Regions from separate parts of the Kurthia sp. ISK08 genome, predicted to be linked through region 4. Evidence: riboswitches for the same ligand, from Rfam matches in the RefSeq annotation. Region 4 holds a riboswitch; each other region holds the start of a gene.

Region 1 (4,063 bases), 210 kb from region 4:
ACGCATGTGGTTATCCCCGTATTTAACGATTGGCACGATGATTATGGTAGGAGGACTTGCTGTAGCGATGTTCTTTATTCCAAGTATGCGCTCTCAAATTCTCTTTACAGCAGTCATTGTAGCGGCAGTCATGCTTATGTATTACTTTACACAACGTAAAAAAGCACCTGTTGACCTGTTACAACCAGAACCTGAAACACCGCTTGAATAATAAAAAGTCTGAATCCTTATTGATGATGGGATTCAGACTTTTTCTGTTTATAAAGTTGCGAGTCTTGAAACAGCTTCTTGTAATAGTTTTTCATCTTGAACGAGTGCGATGCGTACATGGTTTCTGCCCGATGCACCGAAGATTGAACCGGGTACAAGGACAACGCCTGTTTGTTCAATGACATGATAGACAAATTCTTTGTCATCCATTTGTTGTTGCGGATACTTCGCATAAACGAACATACCACCAGCTGATGGTGCGAGTTCCCAGCCGATTGCTTCAAGACCTTCTGATAGTACACGATGTCTTGTCGAAAAAATGGTACGCAATTCATCTGTAATTGATTCCGCATTGTCGAGTGCAACACATGCCGCATCTTGAATTGGACGGAATGTACCATAATCAAGGTGTGATTTGAGTTCGCCCAATGTTTCAATGACGGAAGCGTTTCCAACGATATACGCAATACGAGCGCCTGCAAGACTAAAGCTCTTAGAAAGTGAATTAATCTCGACACCCACTTCTTTTGCACCTGGTACTTCTAAAAAGCTAAGCGGCTTTGTACCTTCAAAATAGAATTCTGAGTAGGCGGCATCGTGAATGACGATTAAGTTATGTTTTTTCGCAAAAGCAATCGCCTTTTCAAAGAATGCGACAGAAGGCATTGCTGGAACGGGATTCCCTGGAAGATTTAAAATGAGCATTTTCGCACGTGCACAAATATCTTCTGGAATGGCATCAAAATCAGGTAAAAACTGATGTTCAGCTGTTAATGGCATCGCATACGCTTCACATTTTGCGAGATGAATGCCTGCTGCATAAGCTACATAGGCAGGGTCCGTTGTGAGTACAATGTCTCCTGGATCACAAAATGCGAGCGGTAAGTGCACAAGTCCTTCCTGAGAACCCATCGTTTGAATGATCTCTGTTTGTGGATCTAATTCCACGCCACTACGACGTTGATAATAGTTGGCAACTGCTTCATGAAATCGCTCCGTTCCACCGAGCGTATAGCCATAACTATCAGCCTTTTCAGCTTGTTTTGCTAATTCTTCTCGCACAATTTGAGCAGGTGGTAAGTCAGGACTTCCCAAACTTAAATCAATAATTTTTGTGCCTGTTGCCGCTTTCTTTTTTGCAGCAGCTTTTAAACTACCGAAAATGGCTTTCGGAAATTGATTCATTAATGTTGAACGATGCATCGTCATCATGTTGTGTCACTCCTTTAATTCGCTTATTTCTTCTTTATTTTACCATATTGTATTTGGCTAAAAACACTATTTACGTTTTTAAAAGAGAGATTTTATTGAATTATCAGAAATGTTTGCTATTAAAGTATGGTTCTGCTATGATAGTTAATAATTCAATATTGTCTTATCAAGAGAAGCCGAGGGAATGGCCCGATGACGCTTCAGCAACCTCTGTTTAAAACAGAAAGGTGCTAATTCCTACGGAAGCTCCATTATGCTTCTGATAGATAAGAGTCGGATACATATGTGTAGCCTCATTCTTATCAAAGAGTGAGGTTTTTTTATATTTAAAGGGGGAGTTTCATCATGCCAATCAATATACCAAGTGGGCTACCAGCAACTGAAATTTTAAAAGAGGAAAAGATTTTCATTATGGACGAAGTGCGTTCGACAAGCCAGAACATTCGTCCGTTAAATATTTTAATTTTTAACTTAATGCCTGAAAAAGAAAAGACCGAGTTACAATTACTTCGTCTTTTAGGAAATACACCACTTCAAGTAAATGTTACGTTTTTAAATACGGCGACACATGAATCAAAAAATGTTAGTAAAAATCATTTAGAGTCATTTTATACGACGTTTGAACATGTAAAACACCGTAAATTTGACGGTATGATTATTACAGGAGCGCCAATTGAATTATTTGAATTCCATGAAGTTGATTTTTGGGATGAGATGGTCGAGATTATGGAATGGACGAAAACAAATGTCACGTCTGTTTTGAATATTTGTTGGGGCGCACAAGCGGCACTCTACTATCATTATGGTATTGGAAAATATACATTACCTTCAAAATGTTCGGGTGTGTTCGATCACATCGTGCATGATAGTACCGTTAAGTTAATTCGCGGATTTAATGATGTATATACAGCACCACATTCACGTAATACCTCTGTTTCAAGAGAGGCTATTTTAAACCATCCTGATTTAGAACTCGTGTCTGAATCAGACGAAGCAGGGGCATTTATTATCGTATCGCGTGATGAAAAACAAATTATGATTACAGGTCATTTAGAATATGATGCAGATACATTAAAGCAAGAATATGATCGTGATGTTGCAAAGGGCATCGAACCGCAAGTACCAAAACACTATTTCCCGAACGACGACCCAACGAAAAAACCGTTGAATCGTTGGCGTTCACACACGCATCTATTATTCTCCAATTGGTTGAATTACTATGTGTACCAAGAAACACCGTATGAATGGGAATAAACAGCAAACCATCTTTTTTCGTGTATATTCGAAAGAAGATGGTTTTATTATTGGACATGATATAATTCATAGTAGAGACGCTTTGATAAGAAATGAGGAAAGACAATGAAGAAAACAATTGGTATTTTAGCACATGTAGATGCAGGGAAGACCACCTTTTCAGAGCAATTACTTTTTCATACGAAAAGTATTCGCACCATTGGGCGTGTCGATCATCAAAATGCACATTTAGATTTGCATGAGATTGAACAACAGCGTGGCATTACCGTTTTTGCGGAACAGGCAACATTTACATATCGAGAAAATGATTATACGGTGATTGACACACCAGGACATGTCGACTTCGCGGCAGAGATGGAGCGTTCGATTATGGCACTGGATGGGGCAATTCTTCTATTAAACGGAACAGACGGTGTACAGGGACATACAGAAACAGTTTATCGTTTACTAAGAAAATATCGTATTCCTACACTGTTTTTCGTTAATAAAATGGATTTAATTAGTGCCAATGCAGCAACAGTGACAGAAGAAATTCAACAAGAATTAATGGAATATGCACTACCATTTCATGACTGGGCAACAGGAATAGAAGAATTTGCAGGACGAGATGAGCAATATTTAGAAGACTATTTAGAAGAAAGTTTATCCGAAAGCGAATGGCAAAAAAGGCTTTCAAAAGCTTTTATGGTACAAGAACTTTCACCGATTTTATATGGCTCAGCATTAAAAGATGAAGGCATCGATTTTGCATTAGAAGTGCTAGATACATTGCTCCAGCCACAGCATAAATCGGGAGAGTTACAAGGAATGATTTATAAAATTCGTCACATTGAACAAAATCAACGTATGGCTTTTATAAAAATTCATCAAGGTTCGTTGAAAGTAAGAGACGATGTACGCTGTGGTGGGAATTGGTTTAAAATCACACAAATTCGTAAATATCACGGTAAAAAATTTGAGGAATTACAGCGAGCGGAAGCAGGTGATACGGTAGCGATAATTGGTTTGAAAGAAGCAAAAGTTGGTATGGGAGTAGGTGAATTTACGCCTTCTTATGAAATAGATTTGCGTCCAACGATGCGTACACAAATTGTTTATGAAGGCGCCTTACATCCAAAAGAGTTACTAGCATATTGTCGTTTGTTAGAAGCAGAAGATCCAGCACTTAGTGTGACGTGGCAAGAAGAAATACAGAAAATAACACTTCATATTATGGGTGAGATTCAATTAGAAGTGCTACAGCAAATTTTTGAAGAACGCTTTAGCGAGCAAATTGCATTTACAGAACCGACAATTATCTATAAAGAGACGATTCAACAGACGGTACGAGGATACGGCCATTTTGAACCGTTAAAGCATTATGCAGAAGTGCATTTACAAATCGAAC
Region 2 (4,063 bases), on a different contig from region 4:
CTTTTCAGAAAAAAACTGTCTACTCTCTTTCATGCTATAATACAAAAAGAACAAACAGAGAAACGGAGTGTTTTACATGGAAATTACACAAATTGAACGCTGTCATAAACAAACAGATGATTTAATTGCTACAGAAGGTGCAGATTTTTTAGCTTCACCTATTCACTTTCTAAAAGAACATGATCAAGAGTTTTTATATATGGAATCACCACTTTTTGAAGAATTAAAGATGGATGCTGTTGTATTTGAATATGATGAGATGTTCGATGCATATACTGCTTTATTTGGTTTACGTTTACAGAAAAAATATGCTACTGCGATTAAAGAATATTTACACACTCATTTACGTTCAATTTTCGGTGCTTCTTCAGCTAGCTTTTCAGGTAATGAAGGACTGTGGGAGATTAATATTGCACTTACTGCTATTGAAGGATTTAAAGAAGATGGCACATTATTAGAAGCTCTTGTTTCACTTGAAAAATTCATGAGAGCATTTATCGATGAAGTAACTGCTAACTAAATCAAGTTCACAACAAAAAGCCAGAATCACGTAATAAAGCGTAATTCTGGCTTTTCTTATATTTTGCTATGACTTTCAAACGGGTACAACAACCGATTGTTTCGATAGCATACTCGCGTAATCTTCTACCATTACAGAAGCAGTTGGATACATACCTGCACCAGGACCTACTAATGTAATCTTACCGATATAGTTCGTATCAAGTGCGACTGCATTATCGACGCCATCAATTGCATATAACGGATGTGCTGCATCAACAAGTTGAGGTCCAATTTCTGCATGAATTTTACCGTTTTCATCAATAGAAACTTCTGCAATATGACGATATCGTTGGCCATTTGCATCTGCTTGTTGTACTTGTTCCAATGTAATTTCAGAAATACCTACCACTTTTACATCTTCCCAGTTCGGTTGTTTACCGAATGCAAGCGCACTTAAAATCATTAGCTTTTTGAAAGCGTCTTGTCCTGAAATATCATTGTATGGATCTGCTTCTGCATATCCTAAGTCTTGTGCATTCTTTAGAGCTGTTTCGAATGAAATACCTTCTGTACGCATTTGCGTTAAGATATAATTCGATGTGCCATTTAAAATACCTTGAATGTGTAATACATCATTCACACGTAAGATTGTCTCCATTGTTTTAATTACCGGTACACCACCTGCAGTAGTTGCTTCAAAACCTACTTGTACACCGTATTTTTTCGCCTTCTCTTGTAGCGCTTGACCAAATTTAGCAAACATGACTTTATTTGCAGTAATAACGTGCGCCCCTTTTTCAATTGCTGCATCTAAATAACCATATGCTGGTTCTTCTCCAACAATTGCTTCAAAGACAACGTCTAATTGCGGCAATGCTAAAATATCTTCAAAACGATTCGTTAATAAAGACGCATCTACACCTTCGCGCTCTTTTGAAACATTATGGACTAAAATTTTTGCTACTTCGATGTCCACACCCAGTGTTTCTTTCAATTGCTTTCGCTTTTCTTTCAAAATGTTAAAAATGCCTTCTCCTACCGTTCCGAACCCTAGGATTGCCACCTTCACTGCTGTCATATTGTTCGCCTCCAATGATTAAATTTAATTTGTTTATTTTGAACGTTCATTTCACAACTTAATGAAAATTCTAACGTATTTAAAGACATATTTCAAGAAAATTCTTTTTCAGAAGGACAATTGTTTTTTCTAAGAGGTCACTAAATACTGAATTTTAGAAAATAAAAGGAACTGCCTACAACGGATTGAGTCAGTTCCTTCTATTATATATAACTGGTTTTAGAACCTATTTTGCGACCACTGTTACTTGTTGGAATGCTTGCTCTAACGCATGAGTTAGATCTTCTGCATTTTCAAGGCCGATTGATAAACGAATGAGTTCTTCTGGCACACCTGATTGAATAAGTTCTTCTTCATTTAATTGTTGATGTGTTGTTGAAGCTGGATGAATAATTAATGAACGCGCATCGCCTACATTGGCTACATGTGAGAATAGTTCAATCGCATCAATGAACTTGCGACCTGCTTCACGCCCACCTTTAATGCCAAATGTTAAAACAGAACCTGCACCATTTTTTAAATATTTTTCTACGAGTGGCGCATACTCGCTATCTTCAAACCCATTATAGTGTACCCATTCCACTTGTTCATGGTTGCGTAAGAATGTCGCTACTTTTTGTGCATTTTCATTATGACGTGGCACACGTAAATGAAGTGTCTCTAAACCTTGTAAGAAGTTAAAGGCTGCATCTGCACTTAATGTCGGACCGAAGTCACGTAATAATTGAACGCGTAAACGTGTTGCAAACGCTGCATTCGGTGCATCCACACCATAGCGAATACCATGATAAGAAGCATCTGGTTCTGTATAGTCTGGGAATTTACCCTGTGTCCAGTCGAACTTCCCTGCATCCACTACAATTCCACCGATTGTTGTACCATGTCCACCAATCCACTTTGTTGCCGAGTGAATCACAATATCTGCACCATGTTCAATCGGGTTGCAGCCAATTGGTGAAGCGAATGTATTATCGACGATGAGTGGAATTTGATGTTCGTGTGCAATTTTTGCAAATGCTTCTAAGTCAACTACTGATAAACTTGGATTTCCGATTGTTTCAACATATAGCGCTTTTGTGTTCTCTTGAATCGCTTCTGCAAACTTCTCAGGCTCGCGTTCATCAACGAATGTTGTTGTAATACCGTAACGTGGAAGTGTATTCGCAAATAAATTGTACGTGCCACCATATAAACTATTCGCAGCTACAATATGATCTCCTGCACGTGCAATATTTAAAATACTAAATGAGATAGCAGCCATACCTGAAGATAGAGCGACTGCTGCTGTTCCTCCTTCTAATAAGGCAACACGTTTTTCAAACACATCAACTGTTGGATTCATAATGCGTGAATAAATATTGCCTGCTTCTTCTAAAGCAAATAATTTACGAGCATGTTCTGAATCATTAAATTGATATGCAGTTGTACGGTAAATAGGTACTGCAATCGCTCCTGTTACGGGGTCTGGTGATTGTCCGCCATGTACGGCTAATGTTTCTTTTTTGAATTCTGTCATATATGATTCCTCCTAAAATGAATTATGATGATGGACATCGGAATAAGGAATTATAGGAGAAGGATTTTATAAAAAAAGCCCTCTTCTTAGGTAAGAAGAGGGCTGTATCGAACATGGTCCTCCCCTTATCTGTCAGATCCGATAAAAAATCTGTAGGAATTAGCACCTTGGTTTCAAAAAAGAAACTGGTTGCTGGGCATCGCAGGGCCTATCCCTCCGCCACTCTTGATAAAGGTTTTAAACATATAATGTTTCCATCAATTTCTATCTAGTATAGTCATCTATTTTTCATTCGTCAATCTTTTTTCTGAAAATTTTTATTATACTGATTTAATTCTTTTAAAATGCAAAAATTATTTAAAAGTAACATAGAAGAAAAAAATTAAAAAATGAATCAAAGGTTTTCGAATAAGATGAGCATTTATGGTAGCATAGTCTTTGAATACAAATGACAATAGGAGTTGAATGAATCATGAATCAAGTAAAAGAATTATTACGTAGTCATACTTCTGTCCGTAAATATACAGGCGAAGAAATTCCAAAAGAAGTGGTATATGATTTAATCGAAACTGCACAGATGGCTGCAACATCACACTTTGTACAAGCATATAGTGTGATTCATGTGACAGATCCTGAGAAAAAAGCGAAACTTGGCGAATTATCGAATAATGATTTCCAATTCAAAACAGCTGGCGCTTCTTTCCTATTCTGTGTAGACTTCAAGCGCCTTCAAATTGCTGGTCAAAAATACGATATTGATATTACAGCTGATTCAGCTGAAAATGTCTTAGTCGGTGTAGCAGATGTTAGCTTATTTGCTCAAAACTTCGTCATCGCAGCTGAAGCTGAAGGCTACGGTATTTGTTATATTGGTGGCGCACGTAATAATCCAAAAGAAATTAGCGAATTATTCAACCTACCTGAATACGTCTTCCCGATGTTTGCGATGACAATCGGCAAACCAACGA
Region 3 (4,063 bases), on a different contig from region 4:
ATTAACAATCGATCAACCATTCGGTAGCGTTGAGTCTGTAAAAACAGTTTCTGAGCTATATGCACCACTTTCAGGTGAAGTAGTAGAAGTAAATGAGGAGTTAGAAGATAGCCCAGAGCTAGTAAACGAATCACCTTACGAAAAAGCTTGGATGGTTGTCGTAAAACCTTCTGACGCTGCACAACTAGAAGCTTTATTAACTGCTGAACAATATGAAGAAGTAGTCGCAGGTTAATAGCACCCCTTTCATGTAGGTGCGCGTTTTCATGCCGATTTGATTAGAAGACACTGATTTCAGTTGTCTTCTTTTTTTTATTTTTTGTAAAGTATGTAAAGTTTTTTCTATGCACTTTTTTTATAAGCACTATTCCTACAAAAATATACCGAAAATATGGTATAAATAAAGTAAGAAAGAACAGAAAAAAGAATAAGGAATCAGATGGGATGGTGTGTATGAAGATTATTGAGAAAGTCCTCATTGTAGAAGGTAGACAAGATTGTTTACAGTTAAAGCCTATTTTGAATGAACCTGTTGAGATTGTCTGTACAAACGGAACTGTAAGTCCTCATCGTTTAGATGAACTATTACAACCTTATGAGAGTTGTGATTTTTATGCATTTTTCGATGCAGATGATATGGGCGAGAAACTTCGTAAGCTTGTACAACAAGAATATCCCAATACACATCATCTTTATACATTACCGCGTTACGGTGGTGTTGAACGCACGCCGCGTTATCATTTAGCAAAAGTGTTACAAGGAGCTAAATTTAAGATTAAGTCAGGTTACTTATTAGATAAAGGATGACAATAATGCAAGAATGGACACGTGAACAATGGGAAGAACAAGTGAAGTCCCAAGAAAAAACAGCTTTTTACCTCTATACACCAATGTGTGGGACTTGCCAAGTTGCATCAAGAATGATGGATGTAACGGAGCAAGCAATCGAACATGTTTCAATGGGAAAAGCCAACTTAAATTATATGGAGCAATTAGCGTATGACTTTGAAATTGAAAGTGTACCTTGCCTTCTTATTACGCAAAATGGCGAGTTAGTAGAGAAAATTTATGCCTTTCAGTCAGTACCACATTTATTTGAAAAAATTTTAAAGAAGTATTGACCTTTCAATTTAGAAGTGATAAAGTATCTACAATAACTAAATGAACTTAATTCGTTGCTCTTATAAAGAGAGGTGGAGGGAAGTGCCCTATGAAGCCCGGCAACCATCACATTATGTGAAAAGGTGCCAATTCACGCAAGGACTGTATGGTCTTTGAGAGATGAGAGAACGGTTTAGCATATTTTATGATGTTTAAACCCTTCTGTTGTCTGACAGAAGGGGTTTTTTTATGAATAAAGTTCGAAAAAGGTGGGAAACAATTTGATTCAACTCAGCAATGTGACAAAACAATATAAAACTTCAAATGGTCCCCTCACAGCTGTCGATCAAGTAAACTTAACTATCCAAGATGGTGAAATCTTCGGTATTATCGGTTACAGTGGTGCTGGTAAGAGTACGATGATTCGTTTATTTAATGGCTTAGAGAAACCAACAAGTGGTTCTGTAATTGTAAATGGTGAAGATATTTCAAAAATTAAAGGTGCTAAACTTCGTGCAGCACGTCATAAAATTAGTATGGTATTCCAACATTTCAATCTACTTTGGTCAAGAACAGTAGAAGAGAATATCGCTTTTCCTTTAGAAATTGCAGGTATTGATTCAGCTGCGAAAAAGAAGAAAGTAGCTGAATTAATTGAACTTGTTGGGTTAACAGGACGCGAAAAGGCTTATCCATCACAATTATCAGGTGGTCAAAAACAACGTGTAGGGATTGCGCGTGCACTTGCAAATGACCCAGAAGTATTACTCTGTGATGAAGCTACATCAGCATTAGACCCTGAAACAACGGATTCAATTTTAGACTTATTACGCAGTGTAAATGAAAAACTCGGTATTACGATTATTTTAATTACACATGAGATGCACGTTATTCGTAAAATCTGTCATCGTGTAGCCGTAATGGAGCAAGGGAAAGTCGTAGAAGAAGGCGATGTTCTTCAAGTATTCGACGCACCACAGGCACCTGTTACACAACGATTCGTTCAACAAGTAACGAATACAGTAGGGCAACAAGAGTCGATTGAACAAATTAAAGAACAATACCAACATGGCAAGTTAATTAAATTATTCTTTGTCGGCTCAAAAACAGAGCAACCGATTATGACACAACTCATTCGTCAGTTTAATGTCGATGTAAATATTGTACATGGCAATATATCTCCGACAAAAAGTGGTCCATACGGTACGTTAATCGTACAACTTGCTGGAACAGATGAAGAAGTTGAAAAGGCAGTGGCTTATTTAACTGCTGAAGGAATTAAGTCGGAGGTGATGTCACATGAATAATGAGGCAACAGGATTATTCCCAAATGTTGATTGGGAAGGAATGTGGCAAGCCACGCTAGAAACACTTTATATGACAGGTGTTTCAACAATTATTACATTTATTTTAGGTCTAGTGCTAGGGATTATTTTATTCTTAACAGCACCGCACCAATTATGGGCGAATAAGGTTGTGAACTTTTTAACAGGAGCAATCGTGAATATTTTCCGTTCGATTCCGTTCGTTATTTTAGTTATCTTATTAATTCCATTTACAATTTTCTTAATGGGAACAATGCGTGGTGCAAATGCAGCATTACCAGCACTTATTATCGGTGCTGCACCATTCTATGCACGTATGGTATTGATTGCATTAAAAGAGATTGATCGTGGTGTGATTGAAGCAGCTCGTTCAATGGGAGCAACAACAGGAACAATCATTTGGAAAGTACTCATTCCAGAGTCTTTACCAGCGTTAATTTCAGGGATTACAGTGACGGCAGTTGCTTTAGTAGGTTATACAGCGATGGCGGGCATCATTGGTGCGGGTGGTCTAGGTTACCTAGCCTTCCAAGATGGTTTCCAACGTAGTCAAAACGACGTAACATTCGTCGCAACAGTATTGGTATTAGTTGTTGTATTCATCATTCAATTCATTGGAGATTTGATTACAGCAAAAATTGATAAACGATAAAGCAAAGAAAAGGGGAAATGAATCATGAAAACATCAAAAAAATTAGTAGCAGGTCTTTTAACAGCAGCACTAGCACTTAGTTTAGCAGCATGTGGTTCTTCAGAAAAATCAGGAGACGGCGATGAAAAAGTAATTAAAATCGGTGCTTCAAACGTACCACACGCTAAAATTCTTGAACAAGCAGAACCAATTCTTGAAAAAGAAGGCATCAAATTAGAAATCGAACCATACCAAGATTACATCTTACCGAATAAAGATTTAGATTCAAAAGATTTAGATGCGAACTTCTTCCAGCACATTCCGTATTTAGAAGATCAAATCAAATCAAATGGTTATGATTTTGAAAGTGCTGGTGGCGTACACATCGAGCCAATCGGTATCTACTCTCAAAAGTATAAAAAATTAGAAGACCTTCCTAAAGGCGCGACAATTCTAGTATCAAACTCTGTAGCAGACCAAGGTCGTATTTTAACATTACTTGAAGCAAAAGGCTTAATCACGTTAAAAGACGGCGTTAAAAAATCAACAGCACAATTAAAAGATATTGATAAAAACCCTAAAAACTTAAAAATCGATACAAAAACAGCACCAGAATTATTAGTACAAATGTACAAAAATAACGAAGGTGATGCTGTGATTATCAACTCAAACTATGCAATTGATGCAGGTTTAGTTCCTACAAAAGATGCAATCGCAATTGAAGATTCAAACTCACCATATGTAAATGTAGTAGCAGTTCGTAAAGGTGACAAAGATAAAGAAGAAATCAAAGAATTAATGAAAGTTTTACACTCAAAAGAAATCCAAGACTACATCAACAAAGAGTGGAAAGGTTCAGTTGTTCCTGTGAACCAATAATGAACTAAAGGGTATTGCCAGTTTAGGCGATGCTCTTTATTTTTTTACATGAAAAAGCTCGGAGTAGCATGTGTAATGACACAGCTTTCCGAGCTTTTATTTTACATTCGGTTAATATCCCATTTTC
Region 4 (4,063 bases):
TGAACATCTCTCCTTTTGTTATATAACAGTTTTATTTGTTGTACTTAATATATAACAGATGAAAAAAGATGTCAACTCATTTTCTGAAAATTCAACGAAAATATTTGGTTTACATAATAATATTATTTTTGAAACAAAAAACACCTTGAGATGACAAGGTGTTTCCACGACAAATGAGTCTGTATAGTTTAAGACAAATGAGCCTTTATTGATTCGGTGTAATCGCAAATGAGCGTACGGGAAAACCAGATGCTTTTTCAGGTTTAGCCACGATATTAAAGATAACTGCCCCTTTTGCCGGAAGTTGATCTAAATTCGTTAAAAGTTCGACTTGATACGTATCTTGTTCTAAAACGAAATACTCTGCGGCTAATGAGCCATGTTTTCGATATTCTTCACTCGAATCTGTATCAAATGTTTCATGACCAATCGCTTTAATGCCTCGTTCTTTGAATAAAAAAGATAATACTTCGACAGACCAACCTGGCACATGAGCCACGCCTGCTTCATCAATATTATTAAAGATATCATGGTCGGGCCAGCGCTTCGACCAGTCTGTGCGTAATGCGACAAATGAGTCGGCTTCAATGATGCCATTTTGATCCTCAAATGAGAGGATGTCTTCAATCGTTACCGTGTGACCTGGATTCTTTTGTACTTGAGCTGTAATATCTACAACAATAAGTGGCAGTACTAACTCCTGAAGATGAAGTTCCTCGATATAGCGTGTATCTCGTACAAAGTGTATCGGTGCATCAAGATGTGTTCCATACTGACCTGCAAAAGAAAATTGTTGTGCAAAAAAGCCATCATCATGTGTAAAAAGTGTATCGAATTTTGCTGGATTGAATGCATGGAAGTGAGGTGACTGGCTATTAAAGGTATGTGTCAAGTCCACCCATTTCTGCTTTTTCAATGTTTGTAATGCTTGTAAAACATCTTGCTGTAAAACCGATTCGCTCATAACATCACTCCTTTTTAATCTAAAAAAAAACCTCTCCTGATAAGAAGAGGTTTTGAATAGTCAAAGGAACTCTTCTTATCTTTTAGCTTACGCTACAGGATTTAGCACAGTTCAATTTAACATTGTCTGTTGCTGAAGGGTCAACGGGCCAGTCCCTCGCCTTCTCTTGATAAGAGATACGATTTTTTTGTTAACTTCATATTACAGTAAGCAAATTGGAATTGCAACTGTTTTCTGAATATTATTTTATTTTTAGATTTAATTGCGTTCTTGCTTCTTCAATTTGCTGTTCAAATTGCTCAAATAAAGCTGCCACAGTTGGAATGGAATGAATGAAGCCGATACTTTGACCCGCATAACCAAAGCCATCTTGCTGCTCTTCATAAATATAACGACGATTTGCTGCGCCGCTAATATAATCTTTTAATGCCTCGTATGTAGGCGTCTTTTGTTCAATTTCTAAAATTTCATCTGTGAATGGTGTGTGTAGCACACGCGCTGGACCACCAATGGAACGTTTAATAACGACCGTATCCATTTCATCATGTTCAATCAATGCTTGTTTGTACAGTGGTGCTGCATCTACACATTCTTCTGTCGCAATAAAACGTGTCCCAATCTCAACTCCGTCTGCTCCTAGTGCAAAAGCAGATAAGATACCTCGACCATCTGCAATGCCTCCTGAAGCGATTACAGGGATGTTGACAGCATCGACAACGCGCGGAACGAGTACATGTGTCCCTAAATCATTTAAACCGAGGTGACCACCGCCTTCTTGTCCAACAACGACAACAATATCTGCCCCTTTTTCTTCTGCTTTTAAAGCCAATTTAACAGAAGAAACGAGTACAAGCTTCTTCATATCGGTGTCTTTCACCATTTCTAATACAGGACTTGGATTTCCTCCTGTAATCGAAATGATCTGAATACCTTCTTCTATTGCTACTTGTACAAAAGGTTCGTAATGTTCACGGTGTCGTCCAATCGCAAAGTTCACACCAAAAGGACGATCTGTTAATGTGCGTGTTTTATGAATTTCTTTTCGTAAATCTTCTGGAGAATCTAAACTGAGTGCTGTCACTTGGCCCAGTCCTCCAGCATTCGAAACTGCTGCTGCTAAATCTGCATAACCAAGATAGGCGAGACCTCCTTGAATAATTGGTTTTTCAATTCCTAATAATTCCGTTACACTTGTTTGCCACTTCATCTCAAAATCCCCCTTATGCTACTCTAAATAGAAATCTTGAATCTCTTTTCTCGTTTGTTCATCAATATGATATTCTTCTTTTAAATACATCTCAATCGTACCGTATTTTCTTAAAATCTCATCATGTACATGGTCGAGCAATGTTTGATTGACTCCTACTAATATCTGCAAAATTTCTGGATCCTTTACAGCTAATTCAAGAGGTTTTTGCCAATATGGTGGATGTTTCTCCATATATTGATTAGTTTCTAAAAAGTCTTGGACAATCGTCGTATAAGGAACACCAAGTATCAAGTACGTAATCATTGAGCCAATTCCTGTGCGGTCTTTTCCTGCTGTACAGTGTTGAATCATCGGTCCCTCATATGCTTTTAAAATAGAGACGAGTGTTTGATATGCAGGATTTTCAAATGCTAAACTGGCATAAAACTCTTTAAATAAATCCATATTCAATTGCTTCAATAAATCACTGCTCGCTAAATCTTCAATCGAAGCAAGATTAAATTGCGATCGACTAGCAGGCGCATGGACGTCATGTACACCTTGTATCCTTGGTGTCGGATGAGCTTCAATCTCACTTTCATCTCGGTAATCAATGATTGTTCGAATATGAAGCGCTTGCAGTTGTTGCAAATCTTTCGGTGTACTCTTACTTAATTCTCCACAACGATAAAGTAATCCTTTTTTCACATGTTTACCTTCAATCGTCGTTACACCACCTAAATCACGAAAATTAGGGATTCCTTCGAATGGTAAAAACATTTAAACGCCTCCATTATTCTAAATAAAAATCTTGAATTGCTTTTCTCTCTGTTTTGTCTATTTGAAACTGTTTTAAAAAGAAATTTTCAATTGTATCAAATTCATTTAAAATTTCATCATATGCAACTAATAGGAAGTCACCATTTACATAATTCATATCCGTTTCTAATTTTTGGCCCTGTAGATTTCGAATCATTACTTTTAACCATTCAGGCATTTGTTCGATAGCATTCTTCTGGCGCTCCAAAAAAGTTTGGACAATTGTTTTCAATGGTACATCCAATAGTAGATAGAGCAGAAATACACCTATTCCTGTACGATCTCTACCTAACATACAATGTTGAAGTAAAGGAACTTGTTTCAGTCGGATTACTTCAATTAAAGGCCGGTATGAATTATTTTTTGCAAGATGTTCACGATAAATACGCATACGATTTTGTGCTTCAAAATAATGGGTACTCGCTTCATAATCTTGTAAAAGTTCTGTAAGCGTGAGTGTAGGCATGGATACATGTGAATGAATTGTATGAACTCCTTGGATTTTTAAAGAAGGTTTTTCATTTTGTTCATACTCATTACGATAATCAATAATGGTTTTGATGCCTAATACTTCTTTTAAGTAATAAATATCTTGAACCGTTGCGTTACTAATATCGCCACTTTGAAATAGAAGCCCCTTTTTCACGTTACGACCATCCGAACTTTTTAGTCCACCTAAATCATGAAAATTATAAATCCCCTCAAATTGATATGTCATATTATCACCTACTTTTATAGTTCAATCCATGTATAAACACTAATTTTATATACCCCAAAATCATTATTGTAAATAAAAAAACTTGCAATCTCTTAATGATTTTAGGTCTTTGTAAAAGACGTGCATCATATCCCTTATTATTGATTGAAAAATTGACACAAATGGACTGTATAGCCTTTTAGTTTACATAATAAATTTATTTTATTTATATATTACAAAAATACTTTTCTTTTTTTCATACCAAAATCTCTCTTAAAAGACTTAAATATCTATTCCATTCTATAAATATAGAATTTTCTGATATTTCAGTATTGACTGAAATATATAGACAATATAAACTAAATTTACTTTAAAAGAACAGTTTGCTTCGAAA

The links. A riboswitch is a leader RNA that binds a small molecule or an ion and turns the genes downstream of it on or off. The one in region 4 is predicted to bind S-adenosylmethionine.
Region 1: linked by a shared signal. The riboswitch ahead of metA (homoserine O-succinyltransferase) and the one ahead of ACKVQX_RS08525 (cyclase family protein) in region 4 are both predicted to bind S-adenosylmethionine.
Region 2: linked by a shared signal. The riboswitch ahead of ACKVQX_RS10635 (O-acetylhomoserine aminocarboxypropyltransferase/cysteine synthase family protein) and the one ahead of ACKVQX_RS08525 (cyclase family protein) in region 4 are both predicted to bind S-adenosylmethionine.
Region 3: linked by a shared signal. The riboswitch ahead of ACKVQX_RS09045 (methionine ABC transporter ATP-binding protein) and the one ahead of ACKVQX_RS08525 (cyclase family protein) in region 4 are both predicted to bind S-adenosylmethionine.

The regions. Positions count from the first base shown of each region.
Region 1 covers NZ_JBJXHL010000003.1:166,481-170,543, forward strand. The annotation lists gene ACKVQX_RS07415 (amino acid permease) at 1-211, shown strand, start outside; gene ACKVQX_RS07420 (aminotransferase class I/II-fold pyridoxal phosphate-dependent enzyme) at 259-1,419, opposite strand; SAM riboswitch class I at 1,583-1,695, shown strand; gene metA (homoserine O-succinyltransferase) at 1,768-2,676, shown strand; gene ACKVQX_RS07430 (GTP-binding protein) at 2,782-4,063, shown strand, end outside.
Region 2 covers NZ_JBJXHL010000005.1:107,221-111,283, reverse strand. The annotation lists gene ACKVQX_RS10645 (hypothetical protein) at 77-520, shown strand; gene ACKVQX_RS10640 (homoserine dehydrogenase) at 596-1,579, opposite strand; gene ACKVQX_RS10635 (O-acetylhomoserine aminocarboxypropyltransferase/cysteine synthase family protein) at 1,806-3,095, opposite strand; SAM riboswitch class I at 3,218-3,330, opposite strand; gene nfsA (oxygen-insensitive NADPH nitroreductase) at 3,568-4,063, shown strand, end outside.
Region 3 covers NZ_JBJXHL010000004.1:63,780-67,842, reverse strand. The annotation lists gene gcvH (glycine cleavage system protein GcvH) at 1-235, shown strand, start outside; gene ACKVQX_RS09055 (toprim domain-containing protein) at 454-807, shown strand; gene ACKVQX_RS09050 (thioredoxin family protein) at 813-1,121, shown strand; SAM riboswitch class I at 1,179-1,288, shown strand; gene ACKVQX_RS09045 (methionine ABC transporter ATP-binding protein) at 1,383-2,408, shown strand; gene ACKVQX_RS09040 (methionine ABC transporter permease) at 2,401-3,078, shown strand; gene ACKVQX_RS09035 (MetQ/NlpA family ABC transporter substrate-binding protein) at 3,103-3,936, shown strand.
Region 4 covers NZ_JBJXHL010000003.1:375,685-379,747, forward strand. The annotation lists gene ACKVQX_RS08525 (cyclase family protein) at 206-964, opposite strand; SAM riboswitch class I at 1,037-1,140, opposite strand; gene ACKVQX_RS08530 (NAD(P)H-dependent flavin oxidoreductase) at 1,206-2,171, opposite strand; gene ACKVQX_RS08535 (tyrosine-protein phosphatase) at 2,190-2,933, opposite strand; gene ACKVQX_RS08540 (tyrosine-protein phosphatase) at 2,947-3,690, opposite strand.